One region of the Kitasatospora sp. NPDC002522 genome, then DNA from elsewhere that is predicted to be linked to it. Evidence: riboswitches for the same ligand, from Rfam matches in the RefSeq annotation. Region 1 holds a riboswitch; each other region holds the start of a gene.
What was found. Region 1 has a riboswitch for cyclic di-AMP ahead of ACWD4U_RS19415 (M23 family metallopeptidase). Riboswitches for the same ligand answer to the same signal wherever they lie in the genome.
Positions count from the first base shown of each region.

Region 1 (5,589 bases):
GCCCGGGCGGCGGGTGGCGAGCGCGGCGTACAGCTCCTCGCAGCGCGCGAGTTCGGCCACCGGGTCGGCCAGCCGCAGCGCCGCGGCCGGGCCCGGCGGGACGTGCACCCGCACCCGGCCGCGCTCCAGCTCCACCGCCACCTTGCGGGTCGCCTGCCCGTAGCCGAACCGGCCGTAGATCGGCGGCTCCGAGGCGGTCAGCACCGCCAGCGGCTCACCGGCCGCCCGCACGTCGTCCAGCTGACGGCGCATCAGCGCAGTCAGCGCGCCGCGCCGCCGGTGCGTCGGCAGCACGCCCACCATGGTCACCCCCGCCGCCGGGACCACCGCACCGCCCGGCACCACCACCCGGAAGGTGAACGCCCCGCCGCCGCCGACCGTCCGCTCGCCCTCGCAGATCGACAGCGAGCGCTCCACCTCGGTCAACTCCCGCCACAGCGACCGCTCCTCGGGCGGCTCCTGGTCCCCGCCGAAGGCCACCTCCAGGTTCCGGTACCACTCCTCCCACTCCTCGGCGCGCAACGGCCGGACGGTCAGCTCGGGGTGTCGAATCGTCATGTACCCCTCCTATCACCCGATCCGGGCGATGGCGACGGAATTGCGGACGTGCCACCGGCCCGGCCGCCCCGGCGCCCGCCCTGCCGCCGGGTGGCCGCACCCCGGCCGCCCGGCGGCCGAAACCCGCCCGCGGCGCGCGGCCCGGCGCGCCCGGGCCGCCCACCCCGTCGACGCGCGCACCGCCGGTGGATAAGGTCGGACCCCATGGCCGACAGCACGCGGACGAGTGCGACGGGCCGCCCGGCCGCCAAGGCGGCCCGCGAGCCCGTGACGGCCCGGTGGCGCGCGGCGCTGTACCGGGCCCGACGCAGGCTGCGCCGAACCGGGGTGGACTACTTCCGCGGCGACGGCGCCGACTGGTGGGCCTTCGCGCTGCTCGCGCTGGCCGTCCCGCTGCTGGTCATGCTGAACGTCTGGATCCCCAACTGGTGCCCGCCCACCGCCCTGGTGCTGCCGATCCTGGCCGGCGCCCTGCTGCTGCGCCCCGGCACCCTGGTGCTGCTGTACGCGGTCGCGGCCGGCGGGCTGATCACCGAGTCCCTGGTGCACACCGGGGAGCGGACCGCGGCCGACAACCCCGACGCCTACATCTACGGGGTCACCCCCGGCGCGGCCCTGGTGGTCGGCGCGGTCGGCGTCGCCGGGCTGCTGGTCGCCCAGTTCCGCCGCCGGGTCGGCGTGCCGTGGCGCGGCGGCTCCACCATGCTCTTCGACCTGCGCGAGCGGATCCGGGTGCAGGGCCGCGTCCCCCGGCTCCCGGAGGGCTGGCACGCCGACATGGCGCTGCGCCCGGCCGGCGGCCAGTCCTTCTCCGGCGACTTCATGGTGGCCGCCCGCACCGGCCCCGGCGGCCGGGTGCTGGAGGCGGTGCTCGCCGACGTCTCCGGCAAGGGCATGGACGCCGGCAGCCGGGCCCTGCTGCTGTCCGGCGCCTTCGGCGGCCTGCTCGGCTCGCTGCCCGCCCACGACTTCCTGCCCGCCGCCAACGGCTACCTGCTCCGCCAGGACTGGGAGGAGGGCTTCGCCACCGCCGTCCACCTGGTGCTCGACCTGGACACCGGCGAGTACGAGCTGCTGTCGGCCGGCCACCTGCCCGGCATGCACCGCCTCGCCGGCGCCGGCCACTGGGAGGTCAAGCAGGCCGAGGGCCCGCTGCTCGGGGTGTACGACGGCGCCAAGTTCGAAGGGGTGCGCGGCACCCTCGGCCCCGGTGACCTGCTGCTGATGTGCACCGACGGCATGGTGGAGATCCCCGGCCGCGACCTCGCCGAGGGCATGGACCGGCTGATGGGCGAGGCGGACCGGCTGGTGGCCACCGCCCCGGTGGCCGGGCGCTCCGGCGCCGCGGTCCGGCTCATCGACACCGTCGCCAAGCACGTCAACGACGACCGCGCCGTGCTGCTGGTCTGGCGTCGCTGACTCCCGCCCGCGCCGGTCGGCGCACCGTGCGGGAGGCGCTCGCGGGCTGTCCACGGAGTGTCAACCCGGGACGTTGATCTTCGGCCAATTCTCCTGCGGCACCCGGGGAATGGATCACCTGCGGGTCTGCCTGCCGGTTTGCCGGGAGAGCCCCCGCAGTCCGCCGCCCGCCGACGGTCCGTCAAGGCCGGTCCGCTATGGTCACGGTCGGCGAAAATCAGTCTCATCGCGCGGGTTGCGGCGCCGGGCTTGTGGGCAAGTCCTTTACGCAGTCCGCACGAACGACCACACTGAGTCCGGATGGGCTGGTGGGGACACGGGGGGTTGGGGCCGGTTTCCGCCTGGAGCCATCTCCGGTTCCGACACGAGTCCCCGCCATGAACCGAGGAAGTGAGTCCGGGTGGCCTTCTCCGTCTCCGCGCTGGTCCTGTTCGGCATCGTCTGCGCCATCTTCATCCGCAACAAGCAGCTGAAGAGCGGGCACTTCATCGTCGCCGCGCTGTTCGGCTTCATGCTGAGCCAGTCGACCGCGGCCGGTCCGATCCAGCAGTTCCTCAACTCGGTCGCCAAAGCCATCTCCTCGATCGCGGGTTGACGCACCGTCGGCTCCCGGGGGGAACACCGCGACGGACGGGGAGGCGCCCCGCGCCGTCGCACCGGCCTGCCCGCGGGTGACCAGGGTCACCCGTTCCGTCACTCCGCGTCCGCACCGCACTGCGGAGGGTGCCCGAAATCGCCCCGCGTAGAGGGTTCGTAGGCACACCGTCATGATCCCGTGCGCGGACCGCAGCAGGCCGCTCGGCAGAGCGTGACCTGTCGATCCGTCAGCCCCTTCCCGATCTTGGGAACGGGGCTTTTCGGCGCTTGCCAGCCTCCTGACCCGTGGGTTTTGCTTCCTCAGCAGCCCGGCAATGGTCCGGGTGGGCCACCGAGCGGAACGCCTAGTCCTGCCGCCGTCCGGTGCCGACCAGATACCCAGTCACGGCAGGAGCGGGGGAACCACAGGTAAGTCGCCGGACCCGGAACACGGGCCCCGGCTCGGGGTGAAGCCGCGCTTGCGGCCGGGCAACTCTCGCCCGAACCCGACAGCTCACCTCGTAGGCGTCGGAGAGGAATGCTCATGTCCGTCAAGGGCAAGCACCGCAAGCCGCGTATGACCACCCTCGTCCGTATCGCCATCGCCACCGGCGTCGCCGGCGCCGCGGTCGGCCTCCCGGTGACCGCCGCTTCCGCGCACGTCACCACCGACCACCAGGACAACGGCCGCCAGTGGGCCCAGGTCTCGGTGGACGCCACCCCGGTCGCCGACACCGCCGCCGCCGCGCCGCAGGCCGCTCCGGCCGCCGCCGCGCACGACTACAAGGTCGTCTCCGGCGACACCCTGTCGAAGATCGCCACCGCCCAGAAGGTGGACGGCGGCTGGCAGAAGCTGTACCAGGACAACCGCTCGGTCATCGGCGGCAACCCGAACCTGATCTACCCGGGCCAGCAGCTCACCGTCAACGGCAAGGCCGCGGAGACCGCCGCCGCGCCGAAGACCGAGCAGGCCGCCCCGAAGGCCGAGCAGGCCCCGAAGGCGTCCAGCAACGACACCGCCAAGGCGTCCGGCTCCACCAAGTCGACCACCTCCGCGGCGAAGTCGACCACCTCCACCGCCAAGACCGTGCAGGCCGCCCCCAAGGCGTCCACCTCCTCGGTGGCCTCCTCCGGCTACGTCGCGCCGGCCCCCGGCAGCGTCACCACCGGTTACAAGGTGGCGGGCTCCAACTGGGCCAGCGGCTACCACACCGGCATCGACTTCCCGGTCTCCACCGGCACCAGCCTCAAGGCGATCGCCGCGGGCACCGTGGTCTCCGCCGGCAACGGTGGCGCCTACGGCAACCAGGTCATCATCAAGCTGGCCGACGGCAAGTACGCCCAGTACGCCCACCTCTCCTCGATCTCCGTCTCGGCCGGCCAGTCCGTGACGGCGGGTCAGCAGATCGGCCTGTCCGGCGCCACCGGCAACGTGACCGGCCCGCACCTGCACTTCGAGATCCGCACCACCCCGGACTACGGCTCCGACATCGACCCGGTCGCCTACCTGGCCGCCCACGGCGTCAACGTCTGATCCCCGCAGTAACCGTCGAAGGCCCCGCGCAGCGTTGCGCGGGGCCTTCGGGCTGCCGGGCGGAAACACCGACGGCCCGAGCGGAAACGCAGACGGCCCCAACTGCGGGTGCAGTCGGGGCCGTCGGGCTGTGGAGCGGGTGACGAGAATCGAACTCGCGTGACCAGTTTGGAAGACTGGGGCTCTACCATTGAGCTACACCCGCGTAGGCGTACCCGCACCGCCGTGGCGGTGGTGAGGACTGGCCTAGCGTACCTGGTCGGGGCCGCGGAATGCACACCGCTTTGCCGCCGTCGGCTCGCGGATTTCGCTCCGGTCGGGGGCGGGCCGACGTGTACTCTTCTGCTCGGCACCACGGGGTGTGGCGCAGGTTGGTAGCGCGTCCGCTTTGGGAGCGGAAGGCCGTCGGTTCGAATCCGGTCACCCCGACCGTGTGCGGCAGGGTCTCGTCCGGCGGGCGGGGCCCTGTTGTCGTCTTCCGCTTTTCCGGAACGCCGCCGGTGCCGGGCACAGTCGCTTTCGTGGTACCGGTAGGATGGACCGCTGGCGGTAGTACGGACAGCAATGCAGCCCCAACCGCCTATCGCCCTGACCGCAAGCCCCTAGGAGACCTAACCGTGAAGAGCGCCGTCGAGACTCTGAACCCGACCCGGGTTCGACTCACCGTCGAGGTGCCCTTCGAGGAGCTCAAGCCCAGCCTCGACGCGGCGTACAAGAAGATCAACCAGCAGGTCACCGTACCGGGCTTCCGTAAGGGCAAGATCCCGAACAAGGTGATCGACCAGCGGTTCGGCCGTGGCGCCGTGCTGGAGGAGGCCGTCAACGACGCGCTTCCGCGCTTCTACACGCAGGCCGTCGACGAGGGCCAGATCGACGTGCTGGGCCAGCCGGACATCACCGGCATCGAGGGTGTCGAGAACCTGGCGGACGGCGGTGACCTCAAGTTCGTCGCCGAGGTCGACGTGCGCCCCGAGGTCACCCTGCCCGACTTCACCGAGATCGCCGTCGTCGTCGACCCGATCGAGGTCAGCGACGAGGACATCGAGAAGTCGCTGGAGCAGCTCCGCGAGCGTTTCTCCTCGGTCAAGGACGTCGAGCGCGCCGCCGCCGAGGGCGACGTCGTGGTGATCGACCTGGAGGCCAAGGTCGACGGTGAGGTGCCGGACGACGGCACCGCCACCGGCGTGAGCTACGAGATCGGCTCCGGTCGTCTGCTGGACGGCATCGACGAGGCCGTGATCGGCCTGTCCGCCGGTGAGTCCAAGACCTTCACCAGCGCCCTCAAGGGTGGCAGCCAGACCGGCCAGGACGCCGAGGTCACGGTCACCGTGACCGCCGTCCAGGAGAAGGAACTCCCGGAGCTGGACGACGAGTTCGCGCAGCTGGCGAGCGAGTTCGACACCCTGGAGGAGCTGCGCGGGGACTCCCGCAAGCGCCTTGAGCGGATGAAGGAGTTCGACCAGGCCACCCAGGCCCAGGAGAAGGTCCTCGACGAGCTGCTC
Region 1 covers NZ_JBSFXE010000021.1:82,934-88,522, reverse strand. Annotated here, with positions in the region: gene ACWD4U_RS19430 (GNAT family N-acetyltransferase) at 1-558, opposite strand, end outside; gene ACWD4U_RS19425 (PP2C family protein-serine/threonine phosphatase) at 763-1,977, shown strand; gene ACWD4U_RS19420 (hypothetical protein) at 2,378-2,572, shown strand; cyclic di-AMP (ydaO/yuaA leader) riboswitch at 2,940-3,096, shown strand; gene ACWD4U_RS19415 (M23 family metallopeptidase) at 3,098-4,087, shown strand; tRNA gene ACWD4U_RS19410 (tRNA-Gly) at 4,219-4,292, opposite strand; tRNA gene ACWD4U_RS19405 (tRNA-Pro) at 4,443-4,516, shown strand; gene tig (trigger factor) at 4,705-5,589, shown strand, end outside.

Region 2 (5,589 bases), on a different contig from region 1:
CCGGCGGGCCGACCGTGCCGGGGCGGGGCCGCAGCGGCGGGTTCACGGTGGACGGGCCGGTGGTCTCGGTCAGCCCGTAGCCCTCGTGCACCAGCACCCCGGCGCCGGCGAAGAACAGCAGCAGCTCCGGGTCGATCGAGGAGCCGCCGCTGATCGCGTACCGGATTTTCCCGCCCATCGCCTGCCGGACCCTGCGGTACACCAGCACGTCGTACACGCCGTGGGCCATCCGCAGCGACAGCGGCGCGGGCCCTCCCTCGCCCGCCAGGGCGGCGAGTTCGGCCCGGGCGTAGCGCACCGCGACCCGCGCCGCCCGGTCGAACAGCTTCACCGCGCCCCTGGCCTGCGCCTGGGCCCGCCCCACCTGGTGGATCTTCTCGAACAGGTAGGGCACCCCGACCACGAAGGTGGGCCCGAACTCGGCCAGGTCCGGCCGCAGTTGATCGGGCTTCAGGGACGGGCTGTGGCCGACCCGGATCCGCCCGTGCACGCAGGTCACCTGGATCATCCGGCCCAGCACGTGGGCGAGCGGCAGGAACAGCAGGGTGGACGGAGCCTCGCCGGTGACCTCCTCGAAGACCGGTTCCAGCAGCGCCCGGCAGTTCGCCGCCCCGGTCAGGAAGTTGCCGTGCGTGAGCAGGCAGCCCTTGGGTCGCCCAGTGGTCCCCGAGGTGTAGATCAGGGTGGCCTCGCTGCGCGGGCCGAGCGCCGCCCGCCGCCGCTCCAACTCGGCGTTCGGCACCGCCTGTCCGAGCTCGGCGAGGGCGCCGACGGCGTCCTCGTCGAGCCGCCACAGCGGGACCGTCCCGCCGGTGCGGGCGATCGCGACGGTCAGCACCTCCGCGGTCTCGGCGTCCTCCGCGACCGCCAGCACCGCGCCGGAGTCCCGGACGATCCACTCCGCCTGCTCGACCGAGGAGGTCGGGTACACCGGCACCACCGAGGCGCCGGCCGACCAGGCCGCGAAGTCCAGCAGCATCCACTCGTACCGGGTGCGCGACATCAGTGCGACCCGGTCGCCGGGCCGCACCCCGGCCGCGACCAGTCCGCGCGCGGTGGTCGCCACCTGGTCGGCGAACTGACGGGCCGTCAGGTGCTCCCAACCGCCGTCGGCCCGGCGCCTGCTGGCGACCCGGGCCGCCGGGTCCTCCTGCGCGTTGCGGAAGGGCAGGTCGGCGAGGCTGCCGGTCTCCGGCGGCGCGACCAGGTGGGGGCTGTGCGCCTCGACCACCCGCCCGCCGGAGCGGACGGTCCGGACCGGCACGCGGTCGATCAGGTGTTCAGTGCGCCCGGCACGGGCGAGGGGATGTGCCATGAGCGGACTCCCTTGGGTGGTGGGGGTCCGCCAAGGGTAGGTACTCGGCAGTAAACTTACTAGACGGTAAGTTCCTTGACGGTGCCGGAGATTGTGTAAAAGGTGCGTGTTCCCTGACGGAGCGTCAGCCCTGGTCGGCCTGCGGCGCGGGACCGGTGAACCGCTCGTTCTCCCGGTCGTTGCCGGTGATCGCCTCGGTGCGCCTGCCGGTCGAGAGGTAGTCGCGCACCACCAGCTCCACCGCGTCCTGCGGACTGGTCGTGCCGACCCGCATCATCACCTCGAGCGCGAGGTCCGCGTCGAGCGAGATCGTCACCTTGGCCATCGGGTCGCTCCTGAACGCTCGGGACAGGTCCGTCCGGCCGAGCATAGGCCGCTGCCCCCGGAGCCGACCAGGGTCCCCGAGGGCAGCGGTGCATCAGGCGCGGGCCGGGCCCGCGTCAGGCACTGGGTGGGCGGACGGGTCAGACCCGGCCGGCGAAGTCCGGCGCCCAGTTGGCGATGGTCTCCGTGCGCACACCGGCGCTCGGGTTGGCCGCCTCGACGTACTTGCCGCCGCCGACGTACATCGCCACGTGGTACACGCCCGAGTTGGCGCCGTTGCTGGACCAGAACAGCAGGTCGCCCGGCTGCAGGTTGTCCAGCGACACCCGGGTCGAGTAGTCCGCCTGGTCGGCGGCCACCCGCGGCAGGCTGATGCCGGCCTGGCGGAAGGCCGCCTGGGTCAGGCCCGAGCAGTCCCAACCGCCGTTGCCGGTACCGCCGTAGACGTACGCCTGGCCGACCTTGGACAGCGCGAAGTTCACCGCGGCGGCCTTGGAACCGGTCACCGCGGAGGCGGTGGTGGTGGCGGACTTGGTGGTGCTCGCCGCGATGGTCGAGGTGCTCGCCTTGGCGGTGCTGCTCTTGGCGGCGGCGGTGGAGCCGGTGCTCTGGGTGGTGTTCTTGCCGGTGCCCTGGTGCGAGGAGCCGTTGTTCCAGGAGTCGTGCGAGCCGTTCCACGACGACTTGGTGGACTGCTCGGCCGGGGCGGAGGCGGTCGCGACGTTGCCCAGCGAGAGCTGCTGACCCGGGTAGATCATGTCCGGACCCTCGGTCAGGAGGGAGCGGTTCAGGTCGTACAGCTTCTGCCAGCCGCCGTCCACGTGGTGGCTCTGCGCGATGGTGGACAGCCAGTCGCCCGCGACCACGGTGTAGGTCTCGGCGGCCTGGGTGCTCTGCTGCGGCTGGGCGGCCGGCTGCTGCGGCTGCTGGGCCGGCTTGGTCTCGGCCTTCGCCTGCGGGGCGGCGGCCGGGGCCTGCTGCTGGGCCTTGGGCTGCTGGGTCTTGGCCGCGCTCTGGCCGGCCGAGGTGTCGACCTGCGGGGCGGAGCCGCCCTTGGTCAGACCCGCCTGGATCGAGCAGACCGGCCAGGCGCCGGGGCCCTGCACGGCCAGCACCTTCTCGGCGGTGGCGATCTGCTGGTCCTTGGTGGCCAGGTCGGCGCGCGAGGCGTACGCCGTGCCGCCGAAGGCGGCCCAGGTGCTGTTGGTGAACTGGAGGCCGCCGTAGAAGCCGTTACCGGTGTTGATCGACCAGTCGCCGCTGGACTCGCACTGCGCGACCTTGTCCCAGGTCGACACCGAGGCGGCCGAGGCGGAGCCGGAGGCCAGGCAGGGAACGGTGAGGCCGATGCCGACGACGCCGGTGGTCGCGATCAGGCGGCGGGCGCGCTTGGCGCTGATGGGCAGCATGAAGAAGCGTTCCTCTCCCACGCCTGCGAGGTGAGCTGTCGGATTCGGGCTGGAGTTGCCCGGCCGCGCACACCTGACGGCGTGCACGGCTTCACCCCAAGCCCCGGAGCGGCCTTCGACCACTCCCGGGCGACTTACCTGGTTCCCCCGCCCCTGCCGTGGTGCGTATCGCAATGCCAGCGCACCCGGCGGCAGGACTCGGCGTTCCGGGCGAACTGGGTCCGTGTGACCACGAACGTGGGCAGGAGATTAAGCGGAGTCAAGAGCAATTCGCAAATGGCTGTGAGGGGGGTCACTTTCTTTCGGAATGGCGATCAAGGAATTTCCGGCGAACTCCGATGGGTGGTCCGGAATCTGTTTTCGCGTCAGGGGTCGGCCGATCTTGTGTCCCGTTTGTCACCTTACGTTCTGATCCATGCCTTATGGTGGCTTTGGTGAGTGTTCGGTGCGAGTGGATCGGCGGACGTTTTGGATGGTTTTGCCGATGTTTGGTGGATAATCTCCCTCTGATCGCAAGGCCTTTCCGGAATTCCGGCTCGCTCCCGATGCGTTCTCGAACGCACGTGCCTGACGCTACGTCAGGATGCTTACTCGGATGCCGAGATGCGTGGCTTCGACACCTCCTCTGCCTATGCTGCCCTCGAGTTGAGTCGGGGTAGCGGGCCCCGGAAGGGCGGCGGCGGTGGAGCGGCAGCAGGACGGCGGGCGGCATCGGCGGCCGGTGGTGGGGCGGCGGCGGTTACTGGGGTGGCTGGCGGCGGGGACGGTGGCCGCGGTCGGCGGGGGAGTGGCGCTGCGCGGGTCGCTGGCCGGAGGTGTGGTCCAGACGCCCGTCGCGCTGCCGAGCATGAGCGACCATCAGCACGGTGCCATGAGCAACAGCAGCCCGGCCGCGCCGCCGCCGTCCAGCCCGGCGCCGCTGCCGCCGGCGCCGCCGGTGGACGAGGGCGGCCGCAAGTGGTCGGACGCCAAGGGCTGGGGCGGGCAGCTGCCGGGCCCGAAGAGCGCGGTGCGGATCACCGACCGGGTGCTGCTCGACACCGACGTGCAGGTCGGCTCGCTGCTGGTGGACACCGGCGGTTCGCTGGTCTTCGCCAAGGACCGCTCGGTGACCCTGGCCAGCGCCGGCAACGTGGAGGTCCGCGGCTCGCTCGCGCTCGCCCCGAGCGGCGCGGCCGTGCACACCCTGCGCTTCCCGTCCGTGGACGAACACCGCTTCCAGGGCGGCGGGATGACCGTGGTCGACACCGACACCGGCCTGTGGGTCACCGGGCAGGGGTACCTGCGGCTGGACGGTGCGCCGCGCACCGCCTGGGTCCGGGCCGCCGCCGACCTCAAGCCGGGCGACGCCACCCTCCGGCTGGCCGCCGCGCCGGAGGGCTGGCAGGTCGGCGACGAACTCGCCGTCACCCCGACCGCCCCGCCCGACACCGCCGACTTCTCCACCGCCTACGACCTGTGCACCGTCAAGGCGATCGACGGCGCCGCCGTCACCCTGGACGCGCCGCTGCAGCACGCCCACCCGCGGGTCGCGCTCGGTGGCGGGCTCACGCTCGGCGCGGAGGTGCTCAACCTGACCCGCAACGTCCGGATCGAGGGCACCGAGCAGGGCCGGGCGCACGTCCACGTCACGTCGAGCCGCCCGGCGGACGTCCGGCACGCGGCGATCCGCTGGATGGGCCCGCGCTCGGCCGGCAAGGACAGTTGGAACGGACAGCCCGTCACCGAGCCGGTGCTGGGCCGGTACGGGCTGCACTTCCACATGCTGCTGAACGCCTCGCGCGGCACCGTGGTGGAGGGCGTGGTGGTCCGCGACACCGGCAGCCACGCGTTCGTGCCGCACGCCAGCCACGGCATCACCTTCCGCGGCTGCATCTCCCACCAGACCTGGGAGGACGCCTACTGGTGGGACGGCCCGATCGACACCCGCACGCCGCAGGGCCCGTCCGACGACATCGGCTACGAGGGCTGCGTCGCCTCCCGCACCGTCTTCGAACCCAACCCGCGCGGCTACCGGCTGACCGGCTTCAGCCTCGGCGCGGGCACCGGCTCGTTCGCCCGGGACTGCGTGGCGGTGGGCGTGCAGGGCGCGACCGGGGCGTCCGGGTACGAGTGGCCGGAGACCAGCGAGGGCGTGTGGACCTTCGAACGGTGCCTGGCGCACAACAACCTGGAGAACGGCATCTTCGTCTGGCTGAACGCCGAACACCACCACACCGTCAGCCAGTTCGCGGCGTACCACAACGGCGGCTGGGGCATCGAGCACGGCGCGTACCTGAACGACTTCGACTACGGCGCCTCGGTGCTGTACGGCAACGCGGCCGGCGGCATCGCGGTGCACGCGCTCGGCCGGGACAAGGGCACGGTCTTCGACGGCCTGCTGATCGACGCGGCCGGGCAGTCCGACTACGCGGTCGCCACCCTCAAGCACCAGCTGGCGGGCGAGACGGTGACCCTCAGCCGCAGCCGGCTGATCGGGTACCGCAAGGCGGGCGTGGCGTTCCGGGCCACCGACGACGGCAAGCCGGACGACATCGCGGT
Region 2 covers NZ_JBSFXE010000027.1:92,923-98,511, forward strand. Annotated here, with positions in the region: gene ACWD4U_RS22760 (AMP-dependent synthetase/ligase) at 1-1,315, opposite strand, end outside; gene ACWD4U_RS22765 (hypothetical protein) at 1,440-1,640, opposite strand; gene ACWD4U_RS22770 (transglycosylase family protein) at 1,780-3,048, opposite strand; cyclic di-AMP (ydaO/yuaA leader) riboswitch at 3,054-3,224, opposite strand; gene ACWD4U_RS22775 (hypothetical protein) at 3,731-5,589, shown strand, end outside.
Region 2: another riboswitch for cyclic di-AMP. It lies ahead of ACWD4U_RS22770 (transglycosylase family protein); the one in region 1 lies ahead of ACWD4U_RS19415 (M23 family metallopeptidase).

Region 3 (5,589 bases), on a different contig from region 1:
AACGCCCGGTTCGACGTGGACTGGGTCGCGGTGTGGCAGCACTGAACGCCCCGCGCACGTCGCCGATCGGAGAAGGTGATCCACCGTGCCGCAGCTCAGGCCCGAACTGGACCGGGAGGTCCCCGTCCTGATGGTGCGGGTCGGCCACTACCCGCACTCGCACAGCCCCATCGGTGCGGTGCGCTCCTTCGGCCGGCTCGGCGTGCCCGTGCACGCCATGGTCGAGAGCCGCCTCACCGCGACCGCCGTCTCGCACTACCTCACCGGGGTGCACGTGCGGCCCACCACCGGCGGCGAGCCGTCCGACCAACTCGTCGACACCATCCGCTCGGTGGCCCGCTCGATCGGCCGGCCCGCGGTCGCCGTCGCCACCGACGACGAGTCCGCCTGCATCCTCGCCGAGCACGCCGCCGAGCTCGCCCCCTACCTGCTGCTGCCGCCCGTCCCCGCCACGCTGCCACGCCAACTCGCCGACAAGGGCGGCCTGTACCGGATCTGCCAGGCCCACGACGTCCCCGCGCCGCGCACCGCGACACCCGGAACCGGCGCGGAACTCCTCGACGCGGCAAGGCAGGTGGGCTATCCGCTGGTGCTGAAGAACCTCGCCCCGTTCAGCCGGCTCGCCCACCCCGTGGTCACGCACACCACCCTGGTCCGCGACGAGGCCGAACTGCGCGCCCTGGCCCGCGCCGACGGGCAACTCTCCGTCCTCGCCCAGGAGTACGTGCCGCGCGAGCACTCCGAGGACTGGTTCACCCACCTGACCTGCGGGCGCGACGGCGAACCGCTGGCGGTCTTCACCGGCCTCAAGCAGCGCGACTGGCCTCCCGGCGGCGGCTTCACCACCCTGGCCCGCTCGCTGCCCAACCCCGAACTCGCCGAACTCGCCGCCCGGTTGTGCCGCTCCATCGGCTACAGCGGGATCGCCGACCTGGACTGGCGCTACGACCGCCGCGACGGCCGCTACAAGCTGGTCGACTTCAACCCCCGCCAGGGCGCCCAGTTCCGGCTGTTCGAGACCACCGGCGGCGTCGACGTGGTCCGCGCCCTGCACCTGTGGCTCACCGGACGCGACGTCCCGCCCGGCGCGCAACTGGTGCGCAGCTTCAAGGTCGGCCGCCTCGACCTGCTCTCCGCCGCCGCCAACGCCTGGCAGGACCGCCGCCCGCCGCGCGACGTCCTCCCGCGCCGCGGCACCGTCCGCGCCTGGGCCTGCCGCGACGACCCCGTCCCGGTCGCCGTGGAGATCACCCGCAGCGCCGCCTCCTTGATCCACGGCGTGGCCCACCGGGTCCGGGCCGTCGCCGGCAGGTCGCACGGCTGAGCCGACGGAGCGAGCGCGTAGCCGGGGCGAGCGCGTCAGGCGGCGGGTCGGGACCGCCGTGCGGCAAGCGCGCGGGACAGGCGGCCGGCCGCGAAGCCGGTGCCGCAGACGAAGCGCATCACCGGGCCGAAGGCGTCCGCGGCGGCCAGGCCCGTGAAGTACAGCCCCGGCACCGAGGATTCGAAGCCGGCCGAGAGCCGCGGCGCGCCCGCGTGGGTGCGCACCGCCGCGCGCAGGGACGGGTCCAGGATCGCCAGCCGCGAGACGTCCACCCGGAAACCGGTCGCCACCAGGACGTGGTCGGCCTCGACCGGCCCGCCCGGCCCGGTCAGCGACAGCCGCACCGCGCCGTTCAGGTCGGCGCCCGCCAGTTCGCGGCCGGTCACCACCGGCAGCACCCCGTCGACCCGCTCGCGCAGCCACCAGGCGCCCGCCGGGCCGAGGACCGTCCGGACGTAGTGCTCCCGGGTCCCGTCGGGCAGGTGGCGGAAGGCGGCCGGTGCCCGGCTGAACGCCATCAGCGGCCAGCCAGGGCCCAGTGGCGAGACCGGGCTGCGCAGCCGCGTCGCCAGCGGACGGTCCGCGCCGCCGTCGACCGGCGGCGGCGCGCCGAACAGCAGCCGCTCCCGGCGCGCCACCACCACCGGGCTGGCCCCCGCCTCGCTCAGCAGCGCCGCCCCCTCCAGCGCGGACTGCCCCGCCCCCACCACCGCGACCCGCCGCCCGGCGAACGCCGCCGGGTCGGTCAGCGCGCTGGAGTGCGAGGCTGCGCCCGCCTCCAGCAGCGGGCGCAGCACCGGCGGGATCCAGGCGTACGGCGGGAACCCGGTGGCCAGCACCACCGCGCGGGACTCGAAGGACTCACCGTCCGCCAGCCGCACCAGGAACCGGCCGGCCTCCGGGGTGACCGAGACCACCTCGCTGTTCTGGGCGTCCGGCACGCACTGGCGCTGGAACCACTCGCCGTAGCGGATGAACTCCGCCACCGGAATGGGGTACCGGGCGCCGACCGGCCGCTCGCCGTGCGCCCGCCGGAAGTCGTTGAAGCCGAACCCGGGGCGCGGCGACGAGATGCTCGACGCCGCCGGGGTCGACTTCAGGAACATCCCGATCGGCATCCGCGCCCGCCAGCTGCCCATCGGCTCGCCGAACACCCGCGTCGGCACTCCCCGCCCCCGCAGATGCGCCGCCACCGCAAGCCCGTACGGTCCGGCGCCGACCACCGTCACCGCCACCGCGGCACTCACGGCCGCCGCCCTCTCCGCTGCCGCGCCGTCATCGGGCACCTCCTCCGTCGGGGTGCATCCAGGATGCGGTCCGGCCCCGCGTCGGGCACGTCGACCGGACCGGCAATTGTCTTGTACGCGTCCTGCGGCTAGCCTGCACGGGCGCCCGCCACCGAGCGGGCACCGCGGCCGGGACGCCGAATCCCGTCCACCCGGCTGCGGCACACCGAGCTACGGAACGGACGGGAGCGGGGGAACCAGGTCAGTACGCCCGGCCCCCGCATTCCCGCGGACGGTCGCGGCTCGGGGTGAAGCCGTTCCACAGACGGCCGGGCCACTCGTGCGGCCCGAACCCGACAGCTCACCTCGTAGGCGTCGCCGAGGATGACAACCATGCGCCTCTCCGCCACACCTGCCAGGGTCGCCGCCGCGACCGGCCTGGCCGTCGCCGCGCTCGCGCTGGCCAGCCCGGGCACGGCAGACGCCGCCGGCCACTACCGCGCCGGCAAGTACCGCACCTGGGCCCCCACCGCGGCGCCCACGACCACCCCGACCGCGACCACCCCGGCCGCCACGGCGTCCGCCACGACATCGGCTCCGGCTCAGACACCGACCCCGGCTCAGACACCGACGCCGACCCCGACGGCGGCCGCGACCAGTCCGCTGCCGGCCCAGTCGCCGTTCGCCAGCCCGACCGCCAGCGCCTCGGCGCCGGCGCCCGCGGCCACCACCCCGGCCGCGACCGCGACGCCGAGCCCGACCGCGACGACGCCTCCCGCGCCGACCGGCGGCGCCGGCGCGGGCACGCCGACCTGGGAGGACGACTTCAGCTCCGCATCGGTGCCGCTGGGCAGCTGGACCGGCTGCAGCGCCAACGGGCCGCTGCAGACCAGCCACTGCACCGGGCTGCCGTCCGCGGTGGACGCCAAGTGGTGGGCCTACCCGTCCGGCTGGCAGGACACCTCGAAGAACGGCACCTACAACCCGGCCAAGACGCTGTCCATCGCGAACGGGCAGATGAACATCCACCTGAACCGGGACAGCGGCGGCACCTGGGTCGCCGCGCCCACGCCGAAGCTGCCGCAGAACACCACCTACGGCACCTACGAGGTCACCTGGAAGGCCACCTGCGCGACCGGCTACAAGGTGGCGTGGCTGCTCTGGCCGGACTCCTACACCTGGCCGCGTGACGGGGAGGTCGACTTCCCCGAGGGCGACCTGTGCGGCAACGTCGGCGCGTTCATGCACCGCCAGGGCGCGACGGCCGGCAGCGACCAGGACGCCTTCAACGCCAACGTCCCGGTGGCGGGCGCCTGGCACACCAGCCGGATCGAGTGGCAGGCGAACGACCTGAAGTTCTACCTGGACGGCAAGCTGATCGGCCACTCCACCTCGCGGGTGCCGAACACCCCGATGCACTGGGTGCTGCAGTCCGAGACCTCGCTCGGCGGCACCACCGCGGCGGTCGGCTCCTCGGCCGACATCGCCATCGACTCGGTGCGCTTCTGGAAGGCGGGCTAGTCCCCGCGCCCCGTCTGGTCGGCGGCCTGTGTCAGCCGACCAGACGGGCGAGCGGGATCGAGTGGCCGGTGTGCTCGACCTTGGCGCGCAGGTAGCGCAGGTTGCTGGGGGAGGCGTGGACGCCGGTGGGGACGCGGTCGGCGACGGTGATGCCGAGGGCGGTGAGCTGGGCGGCCTTGTCGGGGTTGTTGCTGAGCAGGCGGACGGCGGGGACGCCGAGGGTGGTCAGCATCTGGGCGGCGGCGGTGTAGTCGCGGCCGTCCTCGGGCAGGCCGAGCGCGGCGTTGGCCTGGTAGGTGTCGAGACCGGTGTCCTGCAGGGCGTAGGCGTCGAGCTTGTTGTAGAGGCCGATGCCGCGGCCCTCCTGGCGCAGGTAGAGCAGGTACCCGCCGGCCTCGGCGATCTTCTCGACGGACTCGCGCAGCTGCGGGCCGCAGTCGCAGCGGGCCGAGCCGAAGACGTCGCCGGTGAGGCACTCGGAGTGCAGGCGCACCAGCGGGGCGGGGGCGCCGGGCTCGGTGGACGGCTCGCCCAGGGCCAGTGCGAGGTGCTCGGCGCCGTCGGCGAGGCCGCGGAAGGTGAACACCTCCGCCTCGACCTGGTAGCCGTCGCCGAAGCCGAGCGGGATGTGCACCCGGGAGCGCACGGTGGCGGCGGGCAGCGGCAGGCCGGCCGCGACCGGGGTGTCGAGCTGCGGGTCGGTCGGCGTCTGCGGCTGCGTCGCGGTGTCCGTCATGGCGGGGCCTCCGGTGGTCCGGGCGTGGTGGGCGCGCGCGGTCCGAAGCCGAGTAGTTCAAATTCGAACCGGATCGCGCCCGGCTGACGCTACACCGCGGTTCCAATTTGAACAACTGGGTTCCCGTCCGGCATTCCCGGCCCGGTGCGACCCATCGGTGGCGGGTTCGCACAGCCGTCCCGTTCGGCCCACCAGCCCCGGTCTACCCGCCGGTACCCCGGCAAGCTGGCGTGGAGAGCCATGCGCAGACGAAGGGGACGAGATGTCGAAGGCGTTCGGGTTCGTGGAGTACGGCGGGCCGGAGCAGCAGGAGTTCCTGGACCGGCCGACGCCCGTGCCCGGTCCCGGCACCCTGCTGGTGCGGGTCAGGGCGGCCGGGGTCAACCCGGCGGACTGGAAGACGCGGCGGGGCTGGTTCGGCACCGACGCCGCGCCGCCGCTGGTGATGGGCTCCGAGGCGGCGGGCGTGGTCACGGCGGTCGGCGAGGGCGTGCCGGGCTTCGCGGTCGGCGACGAGGTGTTCGGCATCGCCCCGGCCGGAGCGTTCGCCGAGGAGGCCCTGCTGGCCGCGCAGACCACCGCCCGCAAGCCCGCCGCCGTCAGTTTCGCCCAGGCCGCCGCGCTCCCGGTCGCCGCGGCCACCGCCTACGACGCGGTCCACCAGCTCGGCCTGCGCGCCGGGCAGACCCTGCTGGTGGTCGGCGTCGCGGGCGGGGTCGGCAGCGCCGCCGCGCAGATCGCCCGCGAGCAGGGCGTGCGGGTGCTCGGCACGGCCGGCGACG
Region 3 covers NZ_JBSFXE010000014.1:157,450-163,038, reverse strand. Annotated here, with positions in the region: gene ACWD4U_RS15040 (family 16 glycosylhydrolase) at 1-45, shown strand, start outside; gene ACWD4U_RS15035 (carboxylate--amine ligase) at 86-1,324, shown strand; gene ACWD4U_RS15030 (FAD-dependent oxidoreductase) at 1,360-2,571, opposite strand; cyclic di-AMP (ydaO/yuaA leader) riboswitch at 2,765-2,940, shown strand; gene ACWD4U_RS15025 (glycoside hydrolase family 16 protein) at 2,944-4,071, shown strand; gene ACWD4U_RS15020 (GTP cyclohydrolase II) at 4,103-4,807, opposite strand; gene ACWD4U_RS15015 (NADP-dependent oxidoreductase) at 5,070-5,589, shown strand, end outside.
Region 3: another riboswitch for cyclic di-AMP. It lies ahead of ACWD4U_RS15025 (glycoside hydrolase family 16 protein); the one in region 1 lies ahead of ACWD4U_RS19415 (M23 family metallopeptidase).

Region 4 (5,589 bases), on a different contig from region 1:
CCAGGTAGCCGGCCGGGTCGCGGTCGAGCATCAGCCGCAGGGTGGGGTCGACGCCCTGCGCGCGGTACTGGGCGGCGGCGACCGCGGCCAGGTTGCCGGTCAGCCGGTTGAGCTCGTCCTGCCCGGCGGCCACCTGGTCCTGCAGCGAGGCCGCCTCGGCCTGCAGCTTCCGCTGCTGCTCCTGGGCGGCGTTGAACTTCTCGGAGGCCTGCTCGGCCTCGTCGTACAGCTGGTCGACCTGCGCCTTGACCTCCTTGCGGCCCAGCGGCTCGGCCGGGCTGAGCGGCGCCGCGCCGGCGGCGGCGACCGTGACGCCGAGCGCGCCCGCGGCGGCGGCGGTGAGCGCCAGGGCGCGGGCCAACCGCTGGACGCCCGGCAGTGGGGGGCGACGGTGCACCGACATGCGCGAGGACTCCGTTCCTGCGGCCGCCTCCGCCGCCGCCCGGCGGGGCGGCCGTCCGCTCGGGGGCTCGGGGGCAGAGGTTAGCGAGTCGGATCGATCCAGTCCAAACCCTGACACCTTCGAATATTTGACCGCGAATCGGACATCGGGACGACGAAGGCCCGACACCCCAGGTCGGGGGTGTCGGGCCGTTCGCGCTGACCCTGGGTCAGACCCGCACGATGGTGTTGATCGGCATCGCGGTGGCCGACTCGTAGCGGACCTGCGCACCGGTGTGCGGGGCGTGCAGGACCTGCCCGTTGCCCACGTACATGCCGACGTGGTGCATGTCGCCGTAGTAGATGATCAGGTCGCCCGGCTGGGCCTTGGAGATGTCCGACCCGATCCGGGTGCCGGCGCCGGCCTGGGCCTGCGAGGTGCGCGGGATCGAGACGCCGGCCTGCGCGTAGGCCCACTGCATCAGGCCGGAGCAGTCGAAGGTGGTCGGACCGGCCGCGCCGTAGGAGTACCAGCTGCCGAGCTTGGACGTGGCGGCGGCGAGCGCGGCCCCGGCGTAGCCGGAGGTGGCCTTCACGGCGCCGAGGTCCGGGCGGGACTCGTCGCGGGAGGCGCGCTGGGCGGTGTCGGCCTGGGCGCGGGAGTCCGCGGCGGCCTTCGCCTCGGCGGCGGCCAGCTCGTCGCGCTCCTTCTGGGTGAGCGAGTTGAGCAGGTCGGTGGCCTTGGCCAGCTTCGCCTGGATGTCCTCCTTGTCGGCCTTCAGGGCCTTGGCGGTGACGTCCAGTTCGGTGAGCTTGCGCTGGGCCTCGTCGCGCTGCTGGTCGAGCGCGGCCTGCTCGGTCTTGAAGGACTTCAGCAGCCCGGCCTGGGTGGAGCCGACCTGGTCCAGCGCGCCGGCCTGCCCGAGGAAGGCGTCCGGGCTGCTGGAGAGCATCAGCTGCATGGTCTGCGAGACGCCGCCGGTGCGGTACTGCTCGGCGGCGATGCCGGCCAGGCTGTCCTGAACGGTGGTCACCCGGTCCTGCTGGCGCGCCACCTGGTCCTGCAGCTGGCCGACCTGCTTCTGCAGGTCCTGCTGCTTGACCACCGCGGCGTTGTACGCCTCGGTCTTCACCTCGGCCTGCTCGTTGAGCTGGTCGACCTGCTGCTTGACCTGGTCCTTGGTCGGCGCCGGGCCGGCGTGCGCACCGCCCTGGGTGGAGAGCGCCACGGCGGTGGCGGCGGCGGCAGTGAGAATCGAGACCCGGGCACGGCCTGCGGGCTTGGGACGACGATGGGACGCCACGAAGGCGGACTCCTTCTTCCTCACACACCGCCTACCGGGTGAGCTGACGGGTTCGGGCCGGAAGAAGCCCTACGGTGCCTCACCGGCCGCTGCTACGGCCGACCTGACACCGATTCACCCCGGGGGAACGTGGTTCCCCGGCTCCGTTCGACAGCACCCCCGCAGGGGCATCCCCGTCGGCAGGCCTCGTGGTGACGGCCCGCCCGCTGTGTCACGGACTCGGCGGCGACCTCCGCCGTCGCCCCCCATGGGCGATCGACATTGCGGTGGTCGAGGCATGACCCTAGTAACCGATCCGTGATCCGTTCAAATCCTTGTCAGAAGAAAATCTGATTCTGCGTCGAATTCGATTACGAATCTGACCGACCGTGATCAGCCTGTAACGTAGAGCTTATTGATTTTCACCATATGGTCGAGAAATGACACGCCCGGACGTGTCGCGGATCACAGGGAGATCTCGACCCGTCCGGGCGTGTCACGGTGCGTCAGTTGTCGCCCTCTGTGGGCTTATGTCCGGTTCGTCGGATCGTCAGATCCGGCGGATGGTGTTGATCGGCAGGGTGTCGACCGCCATGGTCTTCACCACGTCGCCGGTGTGCGGCGCGTGCAGCACCAGGCCGTTGCCGATGTACATGCCGACGTGGTGCTGGTCGCCGTAGTAGATGACCAGGTCGCCGGGCTGGGCGTTGTGCCAGTCACGGCCGACGTTGACGCCCGCGGTGGCCTGCGACTGCGAGGTGCGCGGGATCGAGACGCCGGCCTGCGCGTAGGCCCACTGCATCAGGCCGGAGCAGTCGAAGCTGCTCGGACCGGTCGCGCCCCAGACGTACGGCGCGCCCTGCTTGCCGAGCGCGGCCTTCACCGCGACCGCGGCGTAGCCGCTGGCCGGCGGGAGGCTGGAGATGTCGACCCGGGAGGCGCTGCGGGAGGCGGAGCCGCCGGTGCCCTCCAGGATCGAGGCGCGGTCCGCGGCGCTGAGCTTGCTGAGCAGCTTCTGCGCCTGCTGGAGCTTGTCCTGGACGTCCGCCTTGGCGTCGTTCAACGCCTTGGTCTGGCTGTCCAGTTCGGCCAGCACCTGGGCGGCTTCCTGCTTCTGCTGGTCCAGCCGGCGCTGCTGGTCCTTCAGCGACTTCAGGGTCTCCGCCTGGGTGCTGGCGGCCTGGTCGAAGGAGGACGCCTGCGCGAGGTAGGTGTCCGGGTTGGCGGAGAGCATCAGCTGCATCGACGGGTCCACCCCGCCCTGGCGGTACTGGTCGCCCGCCACCGCGGCCAGCCCGGAGGCCAGTTCGGTCATCTGCTCCTGGCTGCGGGCCACCTGGTCCTGCAGCTGGTCGGCCTGCTTGCGCAGCTGGTCGGAGCGCTCCTTGGCACCGTTGAACTTCTCGGCCGCCTGCTCCTGCTCCTCGAGCAGCTTGTCGACCTGCGCCTTGACCTCGTCCTTGCTCGGCGACGCGGGCGCGGCGTGCGCGCTCACCTGGGCCGACAGGGCGACCGCGGTCGCGGCGGCAGCGGTGAGCACGGAGACCCGTGCGCGGCTCGGCTGCTTGGGACGGCGGTGGGAGGCCAAGGGAGGTGCTCCTTCTTCCTGCTGGACTCACCCCTAGGAGTGATAGTCCGGAATATAGGTTTGACGCCAGACCCTAGTGAAGTCCAAGCCTTCGCGTCCACTCCCAGGTGCCCGCGAACCGGCCTCCCCGGACGCTTTCACCACACCGACACACTCCGGCAACCTCGCGGGGCCGCCTGATCGGCCGTCAGCCGAGGTCAGGTCCGGGACAACCGGTTGAGCAGCAGCGTCGAGGAGACCGGGCGGGCGCCCGCCTTCCGCACCCCGTCCGCGACCTCCTTGTCGGCCGAGACCACCACCACCGGACGGCCCTGCGGCTCGGCCCGGACCAGTCGGCGGATCAGCTCGTCCGCGGTCTCCCCGGTGCGGCTGAACCGCACCCGCACGCCGCGCGGCGGCGCCATGATCACCGGGACGTCCAGGTCCTGGCCGTCGAAGACGCAGGTGACCTCGGCCTGGGTGCGCTGCGCGAGCATCGCCAGCCCGCCCAGCAGCCGCAGCCGCTGCTGCTCCAGCGGCAGTTGCGGGTAGCCGGTCTTGGTCACGTTGTAGCCGTCCACCACCAGGTGGACCTGCGGGATCGCCAGCAGCTGGTCCAGCAGCGCCGGATCGTCCTCGGCCAGGCCGCGCCGGGCCACGTCGTTCGGCGAGGCCGAGCCCGGCTCCACCGCCTCCACCAGGTCCGCCGGGCGCAGCGCGGTGACCGGCAGGGCCAGTTCGCGCTGCAGGCCCTGCGCGGACTGCAGCACGGTGTCCAGCAGCAGGCGCAGCCGCATGTCCTCGACGCTGCGGCCCTCGCGGGCGGTGCGGCGACCGGTCTCCACCGCCGTCTCCAGCTCGGAGACCCGGTGGCGCAGCCGGCGCGCCTCGCTCTCGGCGGCGCTGCGCTCGGCCGCGGCGGCGGCCTTCGCCGCCTCCAACTCCCCTGCCAGGCGGCGGCTCTCGGCCTGGGCCCGGCGGGTGTCGGCCTCCAGCGAGCGGACCTTCTTGCGCAGCGAGTCGGCCTCCCGCCGCACCCCCTCGGCCTCGGTGCGGACCCGCTCCAGCTCGCCGCGGGCCGTCGACCTGGCCTCCGCCAGCTCCTCCTGCAGCCGTTCGGCCAGCCTGGCCGCCTCGGCCGCCGCGCCCTCCGCGTCGGCCCGCTCGGCCTCCTCGCCGGCCTCGTGCACCAGCCGGGTCCAGCCGGTCGGGCGCAGCAGGTAGGCCGCCGCGGCGACGTCCATCGGGTCGGCCGCGGCCGGCACGGTGCCCGCCTCCAGCGCGCGCACCAGGTCCGGCTGGCCCAGCCGCAGGCGCTCGGCTATCCGGATCCGGAAGGCCGGCTCCGACTCCAGCGCGGCGGCCAGCGCGGTCGCCGCGTACTTGGCCCGCCGGGCCGGCGTGAACTTGGCGTACGGGCGCAGCGAGGCGGGCAGTTCGGCGGCGGGGATGCCGCCCAGCGCGTCGGAGGCGATCCCGACCACCCGTCGGCGCACGCCCTCGGGCAGCGCCCGGCCGGTCACCTCGGCGGCGTCCTCGCCGGGCTGCTCCGCGAGGGCCTCGGCGGCATCCTCGCCGGGCTGCTCCGCGAGGGCCTCGGCCGCACCGTCCGGCTCCTCGACCGGTCCGGGCTCAGGAATGGACGCGATCCCGTCCGTGCCCGTGGGCGCGTTCGCTGCCTCCACCACTGTCCTCGGCTCCGATCCTGGTCCGGGCGGCCCGGCCCGGCCGTCTGCCGCGCCGCCGTGAACCACCGCTTCCTGTAATTGTCCCGTCTACCGTGCCGCACCGACAGCACCCCACCGACGAGTCCGCCCCGCGCCCCCGTCCGGAGTGCGGACGGGAGGGCGGGGCGGTGGGGTGGCGTCAGCCCTGCTGGCCGCCGTCGGCCGCGGCGTCGTCGGCGCCGGGACGGGCCACCAGCTCGACCTGGTCGACGGCGTTGCACCAGCGGCAGCGCACCGACTCGATGGTCTCGGCGAGCACCTCGGTCTCCTCGACCTTCGACTCACCGGACAGGTCGAAGTGCAGGAAGTCGATCACCCGGGACGAGCGGGTCACGTCGAAGCGGGTCAGGTTGCCACACAGCGTGCAGCGCCAGCGGGTCTCGGCGGTCGGCGCGGCAATGGTCATCAGTGGTCCCTCTCGGCTGGTCCCATGGTCCGGGCCTCCAGCCTATTGCCTGGCCCGGTGCCCCCGGCCCCCCGGTCCACTGCGCGGACGCTCACCCGGCCGGAGCAGCGCCCGGTGTCACCGCCGCGCCCCCGAGGAATGCTGACCGGCATGGTGCTCCCCGCCCTCGCCCGGGCCGGTTCGCCGGCGGCCGCGCGGACCGCCCGCGCCCCGGCCGTCACCTAC
Region 4 covers NZ_JBSFXE010000002.1:195,841-201,429, reverse strand. Annotated here, with positions in the region: gene ACWD4U_RS02580 (C40 family peptidase) at 1-403, opposite strand, end outside; gene ACWD4U_RS02575 (C40 family peptidase) at 612-1,685, opposite strand; cyclic di-AMP (ydaO/yuaA leader) riboswitch at 1,700-1,851, opposite strand; gene ACWD4U_RS02570 (C40 family peptidase) at 2,215-3,252, opposite strand; gene ACWD4U_RS02565 (NYN domain-containing protein) at 3,450-4,871, opposite strand; gene ACWD4U_RS02560 (hypothetical protein) at 5,098-5,364, opposite strand; gene ACWD4U_RS02555 (rhomboid family intramembrane serine protease) at 5,515-5,589, shown strand, end outside.
Region 4: another riboswitch for cyclic di-AMP. It lies ahead of ACWD4U_RS02575 (C40 family peptidase); the one in region 1 lies ahead of ACWD4U_RS19415 (M23 family metallopeptidase).